Regions from separate parts of the Paenibacillus sp. FSL H8-0048 genome, predicted to be linked through region 2. Evidence: predicted binding sites of a transcription regulator. Region 2 holds the regulator's gene; each other region holds the start of a gene.
What was found. Region 2 encodes Rex, which represses fermentation and respiration genes when NADH is low (regulators of the CRP and FNR family bind a similar motif). Its sites were predicted from a motif close to TTGTGAAATATTTCACAA; they were not measured.
Positions count from the first base shown of each region.

Region 1: a site for Rex is predicted at 2,902-2,919, ahead of adhE (bifunctional acetaldehyde-CoA/alcohol dehydrogenase). Genes of this name have one in related genera too.
Region 3: a site for Rex is predicted at 3,755-3,772, ahead of NSU18_RS10805 (flavocytochrome c). Genes of this name have one in related genera too.
Region 4: a site for Rex is predicted at 2,328-2,345, ahead of nirB (nitrite reductase large subunit NirB). Genes of this name have one in related genera too.

Region 1 covers NZ_JBBODF010000001.1:7,054,421-7,059,831, forward strand. Annotated here, with positions in the region: gene NSU18_RS30460 (Crp/Fnr family transcriptional regulator) at 29-748, opposite strand; gene NSU18_RS30465 (alpha/beta hydrolase) at 1,174-2,004, shown strand; gene NSU18_RS30470 (GNAT family N-acetyltransferase) at 1,994-2,518, shown strand; gene adhE (bifunctional acetaldehyde-CoA/alcohol dehydrogenase) at 2,995-5,411, shown strand, end outside.
Region 2 covers NZ_JBBODF010000001.1:7,301,759-7,307,169, reverse strand. Annotated here, with positions in the region: gene NSU18_RS31710 (aminoglycoside adenylyltransferase domain-containing protein) at 1-99, opposite strand, end outside; gene NSU18_RS31705 (cell wall elongation regulator TseB-like domain-containing protein) at 337-858, opposite strand; gene NSU18_RS31700 (amidohydrolase) at 888-2,189, opposite strand; gene NSU18_RS31695 (redox-sensing transcriptional repressor Rex) at 2,179-2,829, opposite strand; gene dinG (ATP-dependent DNA helicase DinG) at 2,968-5,411, opposite strand, start outside.
Region 3 covers NZ_JBBODF010000001.1:2,492,559-2,497,969, forward strand. Annotated here, with positions in the region: gene NSU18_RS10790 (flavocytochrome c) at 1-11, opposite strand, end outside; gene dcuS (DcuS/MalK family sensor histidine kinase) at 139-1,752, opposite strand; gene NSU18_RS10800 (FMN-binding protein) at 1,918-2,277, opposite strand; gene NSU18_RS10805 (flavocytochrome c) at 2,303-3,733, opposite strand; gene NSU18_RS10810 (hypothetical protein) at 3,918-4,376, shown strand; gene NSU18_RS10815 (response regulator) at 4,504-5,223, opposite strand.
Region 4 covers NZ_JBBODF010000001.1:7,034,648-7,040,058, forward strand. Annotated here, with positions in the region: gene NSU18_RS30345 (DUF6773 family protein) at 1-238, opposite strand, end outside; gene NSU18_RS30350 (helix-turn-helix transcriptional regulator) at 216-440, opposite strand; gene ric (iron-sulfur cluster repair di-iron protein) at 667-1,362, shown strand; gene NSU18_RS30360 (hypothetical protein) at 1,561-2,181, shown strand; gene nirB (nitrite reductase large subunit NirB) at 2,450-4,876, shown strand; gene nirD (nitrite reductase small subunit NirD) at 4,902-5,246, shown strand; gene NSU18_RS30375 (formate/nitrite transporter family protein) at 5,266-5,411, shown strand, end outside.

The sequences.
Region 1 (5,411 bases), 250 kb from region 2:
GTGAATAGAGGGTATTATTGATAGGAAATTAAATTCGGCAAATTTCATTGGGACATAATTCGCAGTGGCAGATTTCCTGCAGCATCGCCAGATCCTTGATGACAATCATGCCGTTCTCATACTCTACCGCATCTTTTTTACGCAGATCACTTAGCATCCGGTTAACGCTCTCGCGGGTAGCGCCGATCATGTTGGACAGATCTGTATGCGTGATTTTTTTGTTGATGAGAATGCTGTCGCCCGTCTTCTCACCATAGGTGTTGCCAAGACGGATCAGTGTGGAGCAGAGTGCGCCCGGTTTGCCGTACATCATCAGATCGCGGAATTTCGTCTGGGTGAGACGGTGATGAATCCCCATCCACTTCATGAAGTCGATGGCGAAGTCACAGTGCTGGCAGATCAGAATCTCCAGATCCTTCTGCTCGATCACGCCAACTTCACTCTCTTCAATGACTTCGGCTGTGAAGCTGTGCTTCGTGCTGAAGAACGGGTCAGCCTGACCGACCATGTCGCCGGCCTGATACATATACAGAATCAGTTCTTTGCCTTCGTCTGTAGATTTGGTTAATTTCACACGTCCACGCTTGATATAAAACAGTTTATCCGAAAAATCGCCTTCCCAGAACAGGTGTGATCCTTCAGGGACTACGCGTTCCTTCATGGTGACCAGCAGGCGGTTAAAGTTCTGCTCGGAGAAACAGTTTGTATTGCCGCGGGCTTCGATAACATTATAATGTTCCTTTATCATAATCGACATCCCCTTTATTCCCTCAGTTTTTCAGTAAATTTTAAATTAATTATACCTTGAAATTCCTCTTTATGGGTAAAAATTTTCCCTTAAAAGTGTCGAATTTTTAACATTGTGATAATTTTCACTTCATTTGTGTGAGATTGCTTACGTTTTTGCCCTGAAAAGAGTTCCTGTTCCTGTGTTATAGGATATTATAGCAGCTCCCCCTCTGTTCTGGATAATTCTCGAGAGGGAGCTGCTTTTTTGGTTTCCCGCAGGGTAATGATGTCCGTACAAATGCCTGAAGTTCAATCCATCAGCCTTGCAGCGGATCTGGTGATATCCGGATTGCATGAATTGTAAGAGCTTGATAGAATGGCCCTTGAGGAACTTTTTCCTCTATTATCTATTCTATTTATAGAAGGAAAGCTTGAGGGATGATAATGGAAACGTTGTTGCTATGGCCTAAAGGGGTGCCAGGAGCGCTGGGAACCAGCGAAGAGGATCAGCCTGCGATTACACCTTATTTAGTGGAAGGCAAGGGGAATGCTGCTGTGCTGGTCTGTCCGGGAGGCGGGTACGCCATGCGAGCCGACCATGAAGGCGGTCCTGTTGCGGAGTGGCTGAATACGCTGGGCATCTCCGCCTTCGTACTGCGCTACCGTGTAGCGCCTTATCAATACCCGAGTGCGCTCCAGGATGCGCAACGGGCGCTGCGTACGATCCGCTTCCGCGCGGACGAATTCGGCATTGACCCGGACCGTCTCGGCATTATGGGCTTCTCGGCAGGTGGACATCTCGCTTCTACCGCCGGGGTATCTTATGATCTGGGCAATCCTGATCACCCGGAGCCATTGGAGCGGCTATCCAGCCGTCCTGACCGCCTGATTCTATGCTACCCGGTCATCTCGATGACCGAAGGGGTTACACATCAGGGCTCGAAGGAGAATCTGCTGGGAGCTGTTCCCGGTGCAGAGTTGTCGCTTAAGCTCAGCAGCGAGTTCCAGGTAACCCCGGACACGCCGCCAACGTTCCTCTGGCATACCTCGGATGATGATTATGTCCCGGTAGAGAACAGCCTGTTGTTTGCTGCAGGGCTTAGCCGTCATAAGGTTCCATTCGATCTGCATATCTATGCACACGGCGTACACGGTCTGGGCCTAGCCCCTGAAGAGCCGCACACTAAGACTTGGACGGATGCCTGTGGCTCATGGCTGCAATTGCAAGGGTATACCCGAGCCCCAGGAAAAGCGGGTACATATTATGGAGCTTAGATTTCTACAAGTGACTACAGCGGAAGAAACCGCTGAGGTTGCCCGATTGGCTGCAGAAATATGGCAAGAATATTATGTCTCCATTATTACCATCGAGCAGATTGATTACATGATTGAAAAGTTCCAATCGGCTCCCGCGATAACGGATCAAATCCATCATCAGGGCTACGAATATTACTTGATCCATAATGGCGATGGCTCTATTGCCGGATATATGTCGGCCAGAGAAGAAGATGGCAAGCTCTTTTTGAGTAAGTTCTATATCGGCAAGGAGTACAGGGGGCGCAGCTATGCCAGTCAAGCGTTGGCCTTCCTGGAGAAGCTGTGTGAGGACCGTAATCTGACTCATATCTGGCTGACAGTCAATCGTGACAACGAATCCAGTATTGTGGTATATAAGAAAAAAGGCTTCCGTATCCTACGGGAGCAAATGGCGGATATCGGCAATGGATTCGTCATGGATGATTTTATTATGGAGAAAGAAATTCCGGTTTTTAGAGGGATTTACAGCTAATATAAGCCGTCCGGCGCAATATGCTCAGGATGAAACACTATAAAACCAGTCTAACGCGGGAAGTTTGTGTGGGCTGGTTTTTATTTAGCAGAAAAAATCCATACAAATGGACATAAAGAGATTTATATTTATATTCACCCTGTCAGAGTTATTCTATAGAAGAGTGCCGGATGAGCCGAAGTGACGGCTTGGCATTCATGAGCAGAATTACTGAAACCCACCCGGCTTCATAAGGTTGAGATGGGTCATCAACGCTACAACTGGCCGTATTGCGTTCGCAGATTAGACAAATATTAATTAAATAATACATATAATATGGAAAAGATACCGGTAAATGATCGAATGAAAGCGCTTTGAAAACAACTCAAAAAAAACTTTAAACTTTGTGAAAGATTTCACTATACAAGGTGAAAAGGATGTGCTAAGATAAATGTATAGAAAGAAACAACCTAAAAATTGACAGGAGGACGAGGGAGATGGCAGTTAAAAACGAAGTCGCCGCCCAAGTGAAACAAACCACCGCTGAAGAGTATATTCAGGTTTTGGTGGATAAAGCAAAGAAAGCCCACGAAGCGTTCATGGGCCTGGACCAAGAGCAGACAAACACAATCGTTCATGCAATGGCGCTGGCCGGACTCGACAAGCATATGTACCTGGCAAAACTGGCAGTTGAAGAAACAGGACGCGGAGTATACGAAGACAAAATCACGAAGAACATCTTCTCCACTGAATATATCTGGCACGGAATTAAGTACGACAAGACTGTAGGCGTTATTGAGGATAACGCTTATGACAGCTTCCAGAAGATTGCTGAACCAGTCGGAATCATTATGGGTATCACACCGGTAACCAACCCAACATCCACCACGATGTTTAAAGCTTTGATTTCCGCTAAGACACGTAACCCTATTATATTCGGTTTCCACCCGTCAGCGCAAGAGTGCAGTGCGGCAGCAGCCAAAATTCTGCATGATGCAGGCGTAGCAGCCGGCGCACCTGAGAACTTCATCCAATGGATTGAGCTTCCTACGATGGACAAAACAAACGCATTGATGAACAATCCGGACGTTGCACTGATTCTGGCAACCGGCGGATCGGCAATGGTCAAGGCAGCTTACAGCTGCGGCAAGCCGGCACTCGGCGTAGGTCCTGGTAACGTGCCTGCCTTCATTGAGAAGAGTGCTGACATTGATCAGGCTGTAACAGACCTTATCCTGTCGAAGACTTTTGATAATGGTATGATCTGTGCTTCCGAGCAGGCAGTCATCATTGAAGAAGCCATCTTCGATCAAGTGAAGAAGAAAATGATTGCGAACGGCTGTTACTTCGTTAACAAAGAAGAAGCTGCCAAGCTGACCAGCGGCGCAATGAACGTAGAGAAATGTGCGGTTAACCCGGCTATCGTTGGCCAATCGGCTGTGAAGATCGCTGAAATGTGCGGCATTCAGGTTCCGGCCGGAACGAAGATCCTGGTAGCTGAGCTTGAAGGCGTAGGTACTAAATATCCATTGTCTGCTGAGAAGCTGAGCCCGGTTCTGGCTTGCTACAAAGTGAAGAATGCTGACCAGGGTATCGAACGCGCAGCTCAAATCGTTGAATTTGGCGGCATGGGCCACAGCTCAGCTATCCATTCCAATAATGAAGAAGTCATCATGAAGTTCTCCAACCGTCTGCAGACCGGACGTATTCTCGTCAACTCGCCATCTACACATGGCGCAATCGGCGATATTTACAACACCAATATCCCTTCATTGACACTTGGCTGCGGATCTTACGGACGCAACTCGGTATCGCAGAACGTGACTGCCATCAATCTGATCAACGTGAAAAGGGTGAACCGTCGTACCGTGAATATGCAATGGTTTAAAGTACCTGACAAGATTTACTTCGAGAAGGGGTCCACTCAGTACCTGGCCAAAATGCCTGATATTACACGCGTAGCTATTATCACTGACCCTGTGATGGTGAAGCTGGGATATGTAGAAAGAGTTGAGCACTATCTGCGTCAACGCCAGACTCCTGTAGCAATCGAAGTGTTCTCGGAAGTTGAACCTGATCCGTCGACTACTACAGTGGAAAAAGGTACAGCTATGATGAACAGATTCCAGCCGGACTGCATCATCGCACTCGGGGGCGGTTCCCCAATGGATGCTGCCAAGGGCATGTGGCTGTTCTACGAACATCCGGATGCAGACTTCAATGGTCTGAAGCAGAAGTTCATGGATATCCGCAAACGGGTATACAAATTCCCTAAGCTTGGCAACAAAGCGAAATTCGTTGCGATTCCTACAACTTCCGGTACAGGTTCCGAAGTAACCTCGTTCGCAGTTATCACAGATAAAACAACGGGGAATAATACTAAGTATCCGCTGGCTGACTATGAGCTGACTCCAGACGTAGCTATTATCGATCCTGAGTTTGTATACAGCTTGCCTAAAACCGCTGTTGCCGATACAGGTATGGACGTATTGACACATGCTATTGAAGCTTATGTATCAGTAATGGCCAGTGACTATTCCGATGGTCTGGCAATCAAAGCCATTCAACTGGTATTCCAGTGGCTGGAGAAATCCGCACTGCAAGGCGACAAGCTGGCCCGTGAGAAAATGCACAACGCATCGACACTTGCCGGTATGGCTTTTGCCAATGCATTCCTGGGGATTAACCACAGCTTGGCGCACAAATGGGGCGGACAGTATCACACCGCACATGGCCGCACCAATGCAATCCTGATGCCGCATGTTATCCGTTACAATGCCAAGAAGCCTACGAAGTTCGCTTCGTTCCCTAAATATTCTCACTTTGTAGCTGACGAACGCTATGCTGAGATTGCCCGTATTCTGGGATTGCCTGCACGCACTACCGAAGAAGGCGTAACAAGCCTGATCAATGC
Region 2 (5,411 bases):
GGAGCCGTGCAGATAAATCCCCGACAGATTCTCCCCCAGCTCTTCCTTAAACAAATCCACTGCCTGATCCAAATATGCTAAAACTTCCAATTCAATCATCCTCCTTGAGAGACATTTATGTATGTTGGCGATAGCATTCGAGGTATACAATAAGTATATCAATTCAAGTATATTCATCGATGTATCTCAAACCATATATCTCCATTTAGCCACAGTTCCGCGTCTGCCACCAGTCCAAGAACAGCTCCAGATTATTTTCAACATGATGGATACAAAAAAACGGAAGAACAGATCATCCGTTCCCCCGCAATGTATTTCTGCCGCTGAGTCCTTAGCTTAGCGGTTAGGCAGACTGTACCCCTCACCGATGGCGCTGCCATCCTTGAAGCGGTAAAAGTTGTAATAGAATCGCCCGTCTTTTTTGTAAAATAGCTGCCAGGCATATTCCCCGTTATATACACCGGGCAGCAGCCGTTCAATCTTAACGTCCGGCAGCTGTGCGGCTATGATTTCGCGCATCTTCTCTTCCGAGGTGCCTTTGCTCAGCTCTTCGGCATACAGGCCGTTGTCGCCTCCGGCAGGCTTGCCCTCCAAGGTGAAACGGACCCACACCATCAGCTCGGTCCCCGCTTCATTTTTACCGGTCAGCACCCAGTAGATCTCATTGTCATTCCAGACGGATTTCTGGGCCTTGGTTACCTCTGTCAGTCCGGCTCGCGCCCGGGCCAGCTCCTTGGCTTCACTCCGCTCGTTCCACTGGTCCTTCATAATGTAGGCATAGAACTGGCTTAGTCCGAACAGAAGGAGCAGCACCACGGTAATCCCCAGCCAGATCCATTTTCTCCTCTTCTTCTTCACCACACTGTTTCCTTTCCCGTTCCCCTGAATTACCGTTTAAGCAGGCTCTCGAACGTCTCCTGTGCTTTGCGGCGGATAGCTTCTTCATCCAGTGTCAGGCATTGTCCATGCTTCACTACCTGCTGGCCGTTCACCCATACATGCTCTACATCCTTGGCGCTTGCCGAATAGACGGCATGGGAGAGCAGATCGGTATGCGGCAGCAGATGAGGCTGATCAATATCCAGCGCGATGAAGTCGGCCTTCATCCCTGCTGCAAGCCGGCCTACCCCGCTCAGGAAAACAGACTGCGCCCCGTACTCCGTAGCCATCAGCAGCGCCTCAGGAGCCGGTACGGCTGTAGGATCACCGCTTACGCCTTTATGGATCAGAGCCGCCAGCCTCATCTCTTCAAACATATCCAGGTTATTGTTACTAGCAGCGCCGTCTGTACCCAGGGAGACCTTAACCCCGGCTCTCAGCAGCTCAGGAACACGTGCAACCCCGCTGGCCAGCTTCAGGTTACTGCCGGGATTATGCGACACACCAACATTATAGCGGGCCAGAATCCCGATCTCCTCATCGTTCAGATGAACCCCGTGGGCAATGAGCGAAGGACGGGTGAACATTCCCAGCTTCTCCAGATGCGCGACTGGACGAAGACCGTAGTCGGCCACGTTCTGCTCCACTTCATGGCGCGTCTCGGACATATGGGTATGCATCGGCAGATCCAGATCGTGCGCAGCCTCCACGAACTTCATGAAAAACTCTGGAGGACAGGTGTACGGGGCGTGCGGCGAGAGCATGGTAGTGATTCTGCCGTCAGCCTTGCCGTGCCAGTTACGGGCAAAAGCAACCGCTTCAGCGAGCTTCGCCTGCTGCACCTCTTCCGGACACAGCCCAATCACGCCGCGCATTAGCACCGCTCGAATACCGGATTGCTCTGTTACTTCCGCAACACGGTCCATATGATCATACATATCGAGGAAGGTGGTTGTGCCGCCCTTCAGCATTTCCAGCACGGACAAAGAGGTTCCCCAATATACATCATCACCAGTGAATTTCTCTTCCATCGGCCACATCTTCTCCTGCAGCCAAGTCTGAAGCACCATATCATCGCCGTATCCGCGCAGCAGCGACATGGCCGTATGTCCATGGGTATTGACCAGTCCCGGCATGAACAGCAGACGGCTGCCGTCTACGACCTGGGCGCCAGCCTCCACTACCGGCTCAGCTTCACCTATGTAAGTAATCAGATCATTCTCCAGGGTCATATACCCGCTCAGAACCGGCTTATCGCTGCCCGGAACCAGAAAGTGCCCGTTCTTGATTATCGTGATCTTACTGCTCATCTTCAGCCTCATCCTTTCCATCATGCAAATAATAGGCCAGGCTCTGCAGATCTGTGGTGAAATCTGCGGCATGAATCCGGATATTGGCAGGCGTCTTGAGAATAACCGGTGCGAAGTTCAGAATCGCCTCGATGCCGGAGTCCACAAGAATATCAGCTACATTCTGGGCTTCGCTGTCAGGTACGGTAATAATCCCGATCCGGATGCCCTGGGAGCGGATGGTATCGCTCAGCTCCTCCATCGGCTGCACAACCAGCGAGTTGATCTGCTGGCCCACCTTCGGCGGGTAGGCATCGAAGATCGCAGTAATCTTCATCGTATCCTTCAAGTAAGCGTTATAGTTAGACAAGGCATGACCGAGATTACCGGCTCCAACCAGTGCAACATTAATTTGCTGATCAAGCTTGAGAATATGGCGGATCTTCTCAATCAGATAGGATACATCGTAGCCGATGCCCTTTCGGCCGAAATCACCGAAATAAGCGAGGTCCTTACGGATCTGGGCGGGATTCAGATCAAGCTTCTGGCCCAGCTCCTGAGAAGAGACTGTGGAAATTTCACGTTTTTGGAGATCGTTCAGGAAACGCAGGTACACTGGGAGCCTGCGCACGACGGCCTCCGATATTTTATCCGATTTCATGTATTCTCCTCCTTAAAAGTTGTGTTAGACCCTTACAATTATAGCAACCGTGCCCCCCGCCTGCCGGAGCGGCAGGACAGGGCGGGAACGGATCTTCAGGTTTATCATGACTTATTAATAATAGCAATAGCAGATGAATTAGGAAACCCCGCCGTCCTCCAGCCATTCGGTAATTCTCGGGACCATCTGCTCGGTGAGCATATGCTCCATCTTGGGACCGGGGAGTGAATACAGGAAGTACTTTCCGTAATGCGATTCAATGACTCTGGTATCGTACACAATTACGATGCCCCGGTCCTGCGCCGTGCGGACCAGCCGCCCGAAGCCCTGCTTGAAGCGGATGACAGCCTGCGGCACGGACAGCTTCATGAACGGGTTCTTCTTCTGTGCCTGAAGCAGCTCCGACTTCGCTTCTGCCAGCGGGTGATTCGGCGGCTGGAACGGCAGTCTGACAATCGCCAGACAGGTCAATGCTTCTCCGGGGATATCCACCCCTTCCCAGAAACTGCTGGTACCCAGCAGGACCGAGGCCGGGCTGTCCTGGAAGCGGCGGATCAGCTTGCTCCGGCTGCCGCCTTCCACACCTTGTCCGAGCACCGCGATATCCTGGGAGGCAAGCGCCTCCTTCAGCGGATCATAGACCTGCCGAAGCATCTTATAGGAGGTGAACAACACCAGCATCCGCCCCCGCGTGGTTACAGCAGTCTCGGCAAGAGAGTGAACGAGGGTGTCCACAAAGCGGGCATCCCCTATGCTTCCCTTGACGCTCGGGAAGTCGCGGGGAATAACCAGCAGAGCCTGCTCCCTGTATTTGAACGGTGACGGAAGCAGCGCTGTCATCAGACGACCCTGCTCCGCAGCTTCACCAAGACCCAGGTTATCGATCATAAACTGGAAGGACTTATCCACGGATAAGGTGGCCGAGGTCAGGATGATACTCTTCTTCTTGTCGAAGAACAGCTCCCTGAGCTGGGTACTGACATCAACGGGAACAGCATACATTTGCAGAGACTTCCCCTTATAATTACCGCTTCCCTCCAGCCAATACACGATATTCTCATCGTTCAGACTCATGAAAAAGCGGATCTGCTCTCTAATGGATGCCAGATCCTTGAATAACCCGCCGATATCAGTCACAAGACTGTCCGAGGAGGATTGGCTGTCCGTGTCACGCATCTCACTGAGCATTTTGTCACCCTTGCGGATAATGTCGCTTAGACTGAGGTTCAGTGTATTCTCAAGGGCGGCCAGCTCCTCCCAATCCTTCGGCTTCTTGCCCGGCTGCAGGCGCGCCACCAGCTGGCCTGCTTCACCGGCTCCGGCATCGCTGCGCTCGGGCAGCAGGCTGAAGAGCCGGTCGCTGAGCGCATCCCAGGATTCCTTCACCGTCAGAAGATCGGGGTAGATCCGGTCGATCACACCGCTCCATTCGGAGGCCTGCTCACTGCCTGAAGACTGCAGACTCTGACGGAGGGCAGGCAGCTGCCCGCTCCGGCTATCCTTGTAGAGACGGGTGAGGGTATGGGCGAATGTGAAATATTTCATCTGCATACCAAGATGCTTGCCAGCAATATCCTCCAAATGATGGGCTTCATCAATAACAAGGTGGTCATAAGCCGGAAGAAGCTGATGCCCGGCTTTGACATCTGCGAACAGCTTGGAGTGATTGGTGACCACTACATCGGAGATCCCGGCTTCATGCTTAGCGCGGTGGTAATAGCATTTGCGGAACCAGGGACAGGCGCGTCCCAGGCAGGAGTCGGTATCACTGGCTACAGTCTCCCAGAAATCGCCGCCCCGTCCGCTTAAGTTAAGCTCCTCATCATCGCCGGTTGTCGTCTGGGTTAGCCATACGAGCATTTGTGCAGCGGTAAGAGCCTCTTCTCTTGGACTTGTAAAGTCCTTTTTGTTCATTCTATGCTCGAACTTGCGAAGACACAAATAGTGCCCTCTTCCCTTAAAGATGGAGGCCTTGAACGGGAACGGCACAACGCTGGTCAAGAGCGGAATATCCCGCTCACGCAGCTGGTCCTGAAGGTTAATGGTATGAGTGCTGACCATCACCTTCTGATCACTTTTCACACTATGGTAGATGGCCGGAAGCAAATAACCCAGCGATTTACCGGTGCCGGTTCCCGCTTCAATCAGCAGATGCTTGTCCTGCTCAAGCGCTGTAATGACCTCATGGATCATCAGCTCCTGGGCTTCACGGCTCTCATACTGGGGAAGAACAGCCTTCAGCCGCAGGGTTACCTCTTCCATATACTCTTCAAAGGTAATATTATCCAGCGGATTGACGCTTCCTTCCTCCCGGGGCGTAGCCAGCTCCGCCCAGTCCCCCACAGCCAGCGCAAGCTGGCGGTAGAAGCTCAGCTCTCCTTCCGGCTGAAAGGTCTCCATCTCCCGCTCCCGCAGCAGACCGTCGAAATACCAGGCCAAATCACTGTCTTCGTCTGCGAACAGCTCATTCAGCCGCTGAATGGTCAGCAGCGGCAGACTGTGCAGCTCTTCCAGACATTTGAGCAGCACAATAGCCGTGGCAAGCGCATCACTGTCCGCCTGATGAGGACGGTCATGCGTAA
Region 3 (5,411 bases), 4.8 Mb from region 2:
CTCTTATTCATGTGAGTTGTGCCCCCTTGTGCATATTTTCACAATTATCATAGCGCCAAAGAAGCAGTTTATGGAACCTTCCGTAAGTTATTAAAGAGTTTTGTAACTAAAGTAAGCGGGCATGCGGACCTTAAATGTTCACACCCCCTCCTCCTCCTTCACCTCATAAGGCACATCCACGATAAAATGCGCTCCCGGCCCGCAGCCGGCGGCAAGCTCAAGATGACCGCCAAGTTTGTCTACACTTTTCTTCACCAGATATAGGCCGATTCCCCGCTGTTCCCCCTTGGAGGAGTAGCCCTGAGCGAAGATTTTCTCCCCCAGGCCTGCCGGAATTCCCGGACCGTTGTCGCTTACCTCGCATAGCAGCCGCCCCTCTTCATATTGAAAAGCAAGCTCCACCCGCTTCACGGGTTGCCCGCAGAGCTCCTCCAGTGCCTCCAATGCATTATCCAGCAGATTGCCGGCAATCGTAATCAGCTCATGAATCACCTGCGGATCGGCCGGCTCCGGCAAAAAACTGTCTCCAGTCAGCACCAGCTCCATCCCTGCTTCGCGCGCCCGGCTCAGCTTCCCCAGCAGAAATCCGGCCAGCACCGGGTCCTTGATCTGTCTCGTGATCGCCCCAATCTCCTTCTGGTAATTGCTTACCGTCCCCAGAATATATTGCTGCAGCTCATCATACAGGCCCATATGCGTCATGCCCATAATGACATGCAGCTTGTTCATGAACTCATGGGCGCCGGAGCGCAGCGCTTCTGCATAGACCGAGACTCCCGACAGCTTCTCCGCCAGCACAGCCAGCTCGGTCTCATCCCGGAAGGTGGCAATTGCGCCAACGATGTTCCCGTTCACCCGGACTGGCAGGCTGTTCACCAATAGAGAGCTGTCTCCCAGCTCCAGCTCCTGGTCCTGTATCCCCTCTCCCTCAGCCAATACCCGCTCCAGCCCCAGCTCCGGCCAAAACTCGGCAATCTGCCGGTTCATGGCGCTCCCGCCAATCCCCGCTGCCCGCAAAAGCCGCTGCGCCTCCATATTAAGGATGGTAATCCGCGCCTGCTGGTCTACGGCAATAATTCCCTCCCGCGTGGATTCCAGCATCGCACTGCGTTCCTGGAGCAGCTTGGAGATATCCTCCGGCTCCATCCCGAACACCATCCGCTTGATCTGGGCCGCCAGAATGAATGCTCCTCCCGCTCCAAGCAAGGCTCCCGAGACCAGAATCGCAATGATCGTCCACTCATTCAGCAGGACCAGCCGCTCGACCCGCTCCAGGGACAGACCGGCAATGACCACACCCACCTGATGCCCCCGGTTGTTATAGACCGGCACGAAGCCGCGCAGGGATCTGCCCAGCGGACCGGCCCCTTCGGAGATGCTCTCCCCTCCGCGCAGCGATATCTCCTGACCGCCTCCCGCAAAGGGCAGACCGACCAGCGAAGCATCCGGATGGGAATAGCGGATTCCCTTCATATCTGTCACGACCACGAACATAATATCATTGCGGCGGGCGATTCTTGAGGTGTAGTCCTGAATCTCCTTGCTGTTGCCCTCACTGAGTCCCTCAGAGACCAGCGGAATCAAGGCGATGGTACGGGCAATCGTAATCGCCTTATCCTCCAGCGCCTGCCGGGTCTGCGGAATAATCTGATTGCGGAAAATAAAATATAAAATCAGCAATACCAGCAGCACAACGGCAGAAACCATGACGGCGATCATTGTGCGCAGACTGTAGCTTTTTTTCCTGGCCACTTGCGTGATGACCTCCCTTCGTATCCTATTCCCTTCGAACTATATTAGTTGAGCCTGAGTTTGTAAAGCTACTCCTCAGGATCGCTTCGTAGGGGATAGACGAATGAAGCAAGCCCAGCCGTTCTGCCGGAGACAGGAGGGCTGGGCTTGCTGATTGGATGATAGCTACTGCTTCTTGGCCTGTTCCAGCGCCTGGGTCACCGCTTCAATAATCCCGCCGCTGGAGCCGGAAGCCCCGGAGAGGGCGTCTACGCCTTCTGTGGTTTGCTTTTCAATAATTTCAGGAATTGTATTCTCCACAGCCGCATCGATCATCGCCTGCGTCTCCTTGTGCTCTTCTACGGTAATGGCGTCGATCTTCTCATCCTTGATTTCTACCGCCACTTTAATATCACTCTTGACTCCTTTGCCTGTTCCATCATATGTCCCGTCCACATACTTGCCGGAAGATGAAGAGCATCCCGCCGTAAGTACTGTAGCAGCCGCAAGGGCAGAGAACAGCAAGGTTTTTGTCCACTTCTGCATGAGTAATTCCTCCTTCTGAAAGTTCCTATTTCTTCAGTGCCTTCACAGCTTCATCTGCAGCAATCCGCCCGAAGGTGATGATGTCTGCCAATGCATTACCGCCCAGACGGTTCGCACCATGAACCCCGCCTGTAACTTCGCCTGCTGCATACAGTCCGGCAATGACCTGATCCTTGGTATCCAGCACCTGAGCCTGCGGATTAATCGCTACGCCGCCCATTGTATGGTGAATTCCTGGTGTTATCTGAATTGCATAGTACTTGCCTTGTTCAAAAGAAAGCTCCAGATCCGGCCGTTCAAACTCTGTATCCTTGCCGGAAGCAACAAAGCCATTATACGTATTCAGTGTATCCGCCAGTGCTTTGCCGTCTACCCCAATCTGGGCCGCCAATTCTTCAGGAGTCGCCGCTTCTTTGACCAGATCCATTCCAAAGTAGACTTCGGTCGCTTTCAGGTTCGCACGCAGCTCATCATTGAAGATCAGATAAGCCACCTTGCCCGGCTGGGCCAGAATATTCTGGGACACGACATCGCGGGTCAGCAGCTCATTCGTGAACCGTTTGCCGTCGGTGTTGACCAGAATTGCCCCGTCTCCGCGCACGCCTTCGGTGATCAGCACGCCTTGACCCGGGATAGTGGTCGGATGAATCTGAATCTCCTTCATGTCTACCAGCTTGGCGCCGATCTTCTCTGCCATCGTTGTACCATCGCCGGTTGCGCCCGGATGGTTAGTGGTGGAGAACCCTTCCAGCTTCGGCTGGTAGCCCTTGATCATCTCCATATTGGCTCCGAAGCCTCCGGCGGCCAGAATCACGGATTTGGCATTGATCGTGTACTCCTTGCCTTCCTTGTCGGTCACCTTCACTCCGGTAACTACACCTTCATCATTCTTGACGATCTCTTTGGCTGTCGTTTGCATTCTTACATCAATCTTCTCATCCTGCAGCTTCTTCTTCAGCGCAACGACGATGAAGTTCCCGGCCGCCTCGCCGCCCTTCGGACGGTGAATCCGGTTCACGCTTGCCCCGCCTGCGCGTCCCACTTCAGACAGCTCGGCTCCATTCTCCTTCAGCCACTCCACGGAAGCCGCCGCACCGTTCGTAAGCGTTCTGACCAGATCCGGGTTATTGAGATTCTTGCCGCCCTTCATAGTATCCTCGAAATGCAGCTCCGGACTGTCTGTGATACCAGCCGCTGCCTGATAAGGTGTTCCTGCCGCATTCAGCCCGCCTTCCGCACGGACGGTGTTGCCGCCAAGCATTGGCATTTTCTCAATCAGAATGACCTTGGCTCCCTGGCTATGTGCTTCAAGCGCTGCAGTCATCCCCGCTCCGCCGCCGCCGATAATTACGATGTCCGTAGACTCCCCTTTGGTGCTGTTACAGGCAGGCAATACCACCAGACTTGCCAGCAGCAACCCTTTGCCCAGCAGACTTCCCCATCTCTTTCTGTTCATTCTGTTCTCCTCCAATTGTCATTGTGCATATTTTCACAATCATCATAACCTGAAGGAGCCCCGACTAGAATATTTAGTAATTAAAGAAATGATAAAGTAAATAAAGGTAGTGAATTTGCTTGAATGTGGTTATAGATTTATAATTGGAGCTTATACAACCGTATCACTAGGAGGAGCAGAAACTATGGAAAAAAGCGAAAAATATTGGCTGGCCGGTGCTGTTCTGGCTGTAGCCGGTGTCTCCCTGATGAGCTACACTGCAAGCCGCTATACTTCATTTAAAAGAGTAGTTGCCCGAACCATCCGTCTGGAAGATATCGCTGCACTGGAAATTACCCGCCTGTCTTCTGTTCCCGGTGAACAGAAGGATATTGTGATCACCGAGCCGGAAGCGATTAAGCGGATCTACGATGATTTCTCCGGTGTCCGCCTGATGAAATCCGCCCGCAATGTGAGCACAGACAACAAGTACAGCTATTACCTTACCATCGTCCAGGCCGACCGGAAGCAGCGGTTCGACATTATTTTGAAGGGCAAGCATCACATGATTATCTATGACAATGACATGAACAACCCGCACCTGGTAGCCTATAAAATAATTAACGAGTTCAGTCCGCTGGCTCTGCAGCAGGCCTTCGATTGATTCTGCGCACGCTTATGTAAGGCATAGCTTAATAACCTTCACAGCTAATGTGACGGCTATATGGAGTCATGGAACGCCTGAGGCAGCCTCGGGACACCGTGACTCCGTTTTATTTTATAGAGAAAGCTTATAGATATTTACGGATAAGTTCATGCCCTTCAGGTTTCACCTTATACATATACACCGGCCTGCCTACCGCCCCGTAGCTTAGCTCCATTTCCAGAATACCTGCCTCCGTCAGAAAAGCCAGATATTTGCGGACCGAGATCCGCGAGATGGGCGCATGGCTGCTGATATCCTCCGTGGAGAACACAGGGCTCTCCAGCCGGTTAATCGTGCTCCAGATGCTCTCCAGTGTGCCTTCGGCAAGTCCCTTGGGCAGCGGCAGGGCAGCGCTCTTCTCCTCTTCCGTCCCGAGCGAATGCCGCAGCAGCTTATCCAGCTGCTCCTGGCTGAGATGCTCCTTGTGCATCAGCTTATAATCTTCACGATACGCCGACAAGGCCGCCTGAAACCGGGCAAACTCGAACGGCTTGATCAAATAATCCACAGCCCCGTTCTGCAGCGCCTTGCGGATGCTGGCATTGTCACTGGCGGCGGAGATCACAATGATATCCACCTTGCTCCCCTGCTCCCGCAGAGCAGAGAGCAGCTGCAGTCCGCTGACCCGCGGCATATATATATCCAGCAGCACCAGATCTACCTGCTCCTTCTCCAGCATAGTCATCGCCTCATCTCCTGTCGCCGCCCAGCCCGCATACTCAAAGCCCGCAACCTGCTCCAGATAATGCCGGTTAAACTTCGCCACCATCGGGTCATCCTCTACGATCAACACTCTAATGTTCATGGGTTCTCCTTGTCTTTTGTGCAATTACAGTATATTGATTGAACTAATGATTTTAGGTTTAGGGATTGGCCGTGACTCCAGAGAAGTTTTGGACTTCTGGCCGCTGTTGTCCCCAGATTTCTTGATTTTATACGCTCTTAGAGGTAGAAATCCGGTGACTGCTGTTGCTTACGAAGTGAGCTTTCCTG
Region 4 (5,411 bases), 270 kb from region 2:
TTCCGCTCTGCCTGCCGTCAGGTCCTACATACGCACCGCTCCAGATCAGCCGTACCAGATAGGAACCCACACCCAGCATGAAGATTGTGTAATTGCTAAGCGGATACTCCAGCCACTTCATTCCGTAGTTTTGCAGCCCCATGTCTGCCAGCAACAAGAATGCCATCAAAAGAAATGCCTGATTCCCCGCCTTGTGACGCTTCTGCAGTTGTCTCTCATCCAGGTTCGTTCTGCTCATCCTTCGTTCCCTCCCAAAATAGTTGATCCAGTGTCTTCCCAAGTGTTTCACAAATGTCAATGCACAGCCTCAGGGTGGGGTTGTAATCACCGTTCTCAATCGCGATAATCGTCTGCCTTGTGACCCCCACGGCATCTGCGAGTTGTTTTTGCGACATGTCTTTTGCCGCTCTGGAGGCTTTGAGCCTTAAGTTTTTCCCCATTCCCTCACCTCACGCATATTGTAAAATATATAAAACAAAATGTCTAGTATATTTAACATTGGGATACTGAAATTTCACGTTCATTAAAATTTGTTATATTCAGTGCGTACAATCACAAGTTTGGCCAAAGGCCAGTGATAAGGTGTAGAAGTGAAAAGCAGCACAAACCTACATCTTAACCTGAGGAGGGGCCAACATGGCGTCCAATCAATTAAACGATACAACAATTCATCCCGGGTTCACCCCGGAAGCAATGGTCAGAGATATTGTCCTGCAGTTCCCCAAAGCTGCAGATTATTTCAAAGCACAGCGGATCGATTTCTGCTGCGGAGGTGCCAAGCCGCTGGCTGAAGCTGCGGCCGAGAAGGGTCTTGATCCGGCAGCAATGGTACAGGAGCTGAACAAGCTGCAGGAACAGCATCCGGTGCTGGAAGAGGATACCTCATGGAACGAGGCTTCGTCAGAGGAGCTGGTGGATTATATTGTGAACAAGCATCACCGTTACCTGCGTGAAGAGCTTCCGCTAATCAGCCAGAATGTAACCAAGGTGTTCCGCGTTCACGGTGAGGATTCACCGCATCTGGGAGAAATGCACCGCCTGTTCAATATGCTGCGTGAAGAGCTGCTGCAGCATACGGCGAAGGAAGAAGAGAGCGAATTCCCTAAGATGCTGGCTTACACTCAGAACCCGAGCGAAGAAGGACTTGCTGAGCTGCGCGGATTGCTGCATAATCTGGAAGCCGAGCATGACGGGGCCGGAGAGATTCTGCGTGAGCTGCGCAGAGTTACTAATGACTACACACCGCCCGCACATGCCTGCACGACTTATCGTCTGACCTATGCCCGTCTTGAAGAGCTGGAAGGCATGACCTTTGAGCATGTGCATCTGGAGAACAACATCCTGTTCCTGCGTTATCAATAGAATCTGCTGCAAGGTAAAAGTCCCTTCGGGGGCTTTTTACTTTATATACCGGGAGAAATGATTTGAGAACCCTTCCTCTATGCGTTATCCTTAAAGAGTCTGGGAAAATACATATGAAGGCGGTGCCGTGGGATGTCCACGAAATGGATTCGCTTAATGCTGTGCCTTCTCTTGCTGGCCGCGGCAAGCGGTTGTGGCTTGGGATCAGGGAATGGCGGCAGCAGTAACGGGGGCCAGGGATTAACCTTTTCGGTTAAGGTAGGGGACAGCGAAATGGCCGGGAGCTCGGCCAGATTGCTTAACGAAGCTTACGTACCCGGAAATTCATTAATAGAGCTGTTCAAGAAGAGCGGCGTTGTTACTTTTTCAGCGGATGGAACTAGTATTCTTGAGGTGAACAAGGTCTCCCTGGGTGAGGATATGAGCTGGGAGATTCAGGTGAACGGCAAGAAGGTTCAAGAGCTGAATACGGCCCTGGAGCCGGGTTCAGCCATTACGATGTCAGCAGGGCCTGCCGGAACCGGAAAGCTGTTTCAGCCTGTCATCATCACGGTGAACGGGGGGAGTGAGCAGCCGGAGCTGACACATTCGCATGTGCTTTCTTTCATGCAGGATATGTCCGTCAAGGGACTGCTCAAGAATAGCGGTATGGTCCGGCTTGCTGAGGATAACCGTACCGTTCTTACTGTAATGGAATATACCCCGCTCAGCAGCGAGGAATGGAGACTGAAGGTCAACGACAAAGGGCTGCTCGGCAATGGTGTGGACATGAAGCTCAGTCCGCAGGACAAGCTGGAGATTTCTCTGGTACTGAAATAAGCGAATGAAGTAAATGAGTGAGAGTGTGTACCCGATGAACGGATATCTGTGCGAAACTGCATGGGTATCCGTTTTTTTGAATAATAAATCTCTATGCTTCACGCCATAAGTTGTCCAGCATAAGGACTGCGAACTCGCCTCCACTTGTGTGAAAAAATTCACATAAGGTGTGACTGTGGTCACACTTGCCATGGAATGGGGGACAGTATAATTTCTCTATCAGGTAAAGTTATTGAAGAAATCAGAATTTCAGAAGGAGGGTCTACCAGTGGCAGCGGAAAGAGAAAAGTTAGTGCTGATTGGGAATGGCATGGCGGGAGTAGGCACTATTGAGCAGATTCTGAAGCTGGGCGGCGCTTATGATATTACTGTCTTCGGCAGTGAGCCGCATCCCAACTATAACCGGATTATGTTGTCCTATGTACTTGAAGGCAGCAAAACGATTGAAGACATCATTCTCAATGATCTCGGGTGGTATGAAGATAATCATATTACACTGCATACCGGCACAACGGTTACCCGGATCGATGAACAGAACAAAGTAATATTGACCGATAATGGACTGGCGGTTCCTTACGATAAAGCAATTATTGCAACAGGCTCGAATTCTTTCATTCTACCCGTACCCGGCAGCACTAAGGATGGGGTAGTCGGCTTCCGCGATATCGCGGACTGCGATGCGATGCTGGCAGCGGCGAAGCAGTACCGCACGGCGGCTGTTATCGGCGGAGGACTGCTGGGTCTTGAAGCGGCGAAGGGCCTGGTCAATCTGGGCATGGATGTTACCGTTGTGCATCTGCTGGAGGATCTGATGGAGCGTCAGCTGGACCGCACCGCTTCTTCAATGCTACAGGCAGAGCTTACACGACAAGGTGTGAAATTCGCCATGGGCAAGCAGACGGTTGAATTGACCGGCGAAGAACGGGTTACCGGTCTGCGCTTCAGTGACGGCAGTGTGCTGCCGGCAGAGTTTGTAGTAATGGCTGTGGGAATCAAGCCGAATGTCCAGCTTGCGAAGGACAGCGGAATCACTGTTAACCGCGGGATCGTAGTTGACGATTATATGCAGACTTCTATGGCAGATGTGTATTCTGTCGGCGAATGTACAGAGCACCGGGGAACCTGCTACGGACTCGTTGCACCGCTATTCGAGCAGGGCATGGTTCTCGCCAAGCATCTGTCAGGTGTACAGACTCCAGGTTACGAAGGATCGGTTGTAGCAACCAAGCTCAAAATTTCCGGGGTAGATGTATTCTCCGCCGGTGAATTCACCGAAACGCCGGAGCATACCGTTATTTCTGCCAAGGATGAATGGAAGCGAACCTACAAGAAGATTTTGCTTAAGGATAATGTGATTGTCGGTGCCGTTCTGTTCGGTGATGTAACGGAATCTGCGAACCTGCAGAAGCTTGTGAAAAACAGCACAGAGATGACGAATGAAATCTATGATGAGGTTATGGGCACAAGCTGCTGCGGCGGAGGAGGAGCCAAGAAGGGGATGTCCGTTGAAGCGATGGCTGATGAAGAAATCGTCTGCGGCTGTAACGGCGTAACCAAAAAAGCGATTGTGGATGCTGTTACGGAGAACGGCTTCACTACGGTGGATGAGATCAAAGCCTGCACGGGTGCAACCCGCTCCTGCGGCGGCTGTAAGCCGGTGGTGGAGCAGATTCTGCAATTCGTTCTCGGAGACAGCTTCCAGCAGAGCGCCAAGCAGGGAATCTGCAGCTGCACCTCGCTTAGCCGGGATGAGATCGTAGCCGAGATTACGGCAAAAGGCCTCCGGACCACCAAGGAAGTCATGCATGTCCTGGACTGGAAGCAGGCAGAAGGCTGTTCCAAATGCCGCCCGGCAGTGAACTATTATCTGGGGATGATCTACCCTGACACTCATGAGGACGAGAAGGAATCCCGGTTCGTCAATGAACGGATGAGCGCCAATATTCAGAAGGACGGAACTTATACCGTTATCCCGCGGATGTATGGCGGGGTGACCACTCCTGAGGATTTGAAGCGGATTGCCGATGTGTCCCTGAAGTATGATGTGAAGGTTGTGAAGGTAACGGGCGGACAACGCCTTGACCTGATCGGTGTCAAAAAAGAAGATGTACCTAAGGTATGGGAGGAGCTGGATATGCCGTCCGGCTATGGTTATGCCAAGTCGTTGCGTACGGTCAAAACTTGCGTGGGCTCGCAGTTCTGCCGCTTCGGTACACAGGATTCCATGGGCATGGGCGCTATGCTTGAGCGTAAATATGAGCGGCTGGATATGCCGGCCAAGTTCAAGATGGCGGTTAACGGTTGTCCGCGTAACTGTGCAGAATCCTGCACGAAGGATATTGGGATTGTCGGCAACGACGGCGGCTGGGAAGTGTTCATCGGCGGTAACGGCGGGATTAAGCCGCGCATCGCAGATGCCTTCTGCAAGGTGAAGACCGACGAGGAACTGGTTGAGGTCTGCTCCGCTGTCATCCAGTACTACCGTGAGACCGGTAATTATCTGGAGAGAACCTCCGAATGGGTAGAGCGGATGGGTCTTGAGCAGATCCAGACCGTGGTTATGGGTAATGACGACAACCGTAAAGAGCTTGCGGCACGTATTGACTTTGCTCTGGCCCAGGTGAGTGATCCTTGGCGGAAAATGCTGGATGACAAAAACACCCGCACCGCGCTGTTCGAAGAGACACAGGTATAGTCTAAAGGGAGAGGGAGAGAGCATAATGGAACGGAGCAATCGGGAATATACGATAGGCGCAGTGGAAGATTTCATGCTGCAGATCGGCCGGGTAGTTCATGCGGGAGAGGTCGAATTAGCGATATTCCGTACATCGAACGGCGCAGTCTATGCGGTACGCAACCACAGTCCCCATCCGAAGGGCGGTCCGCTCGCAGAAGGAATCGTATCAGGCTATTATTTATATGATCCGCTGCATGACTGGAAGATCGACCTTCGCACCGGAGAGGTTCAGGCACCGGACCGGGGGCAGGCAGAAGTCTATCCGGTTACCGTAGAGGGCGGAGTTGTTAAGGTCACTCTGCCTGCGGCAGTAACAACCCTAAATTAAAGGAAGAGCAGGTGCGGATATGTTTACGCAGAGCGTAGAGAATATCGTTGAGACAGCCGTAGGGAAACGCGACAAAATGAATGAGAGCCTGCCCAAATATTTTTTGGCGGCCCTCCTGGCAGGCGCATATGTGGGTATTGGTATTATTCTGATCTTCTCACTGGG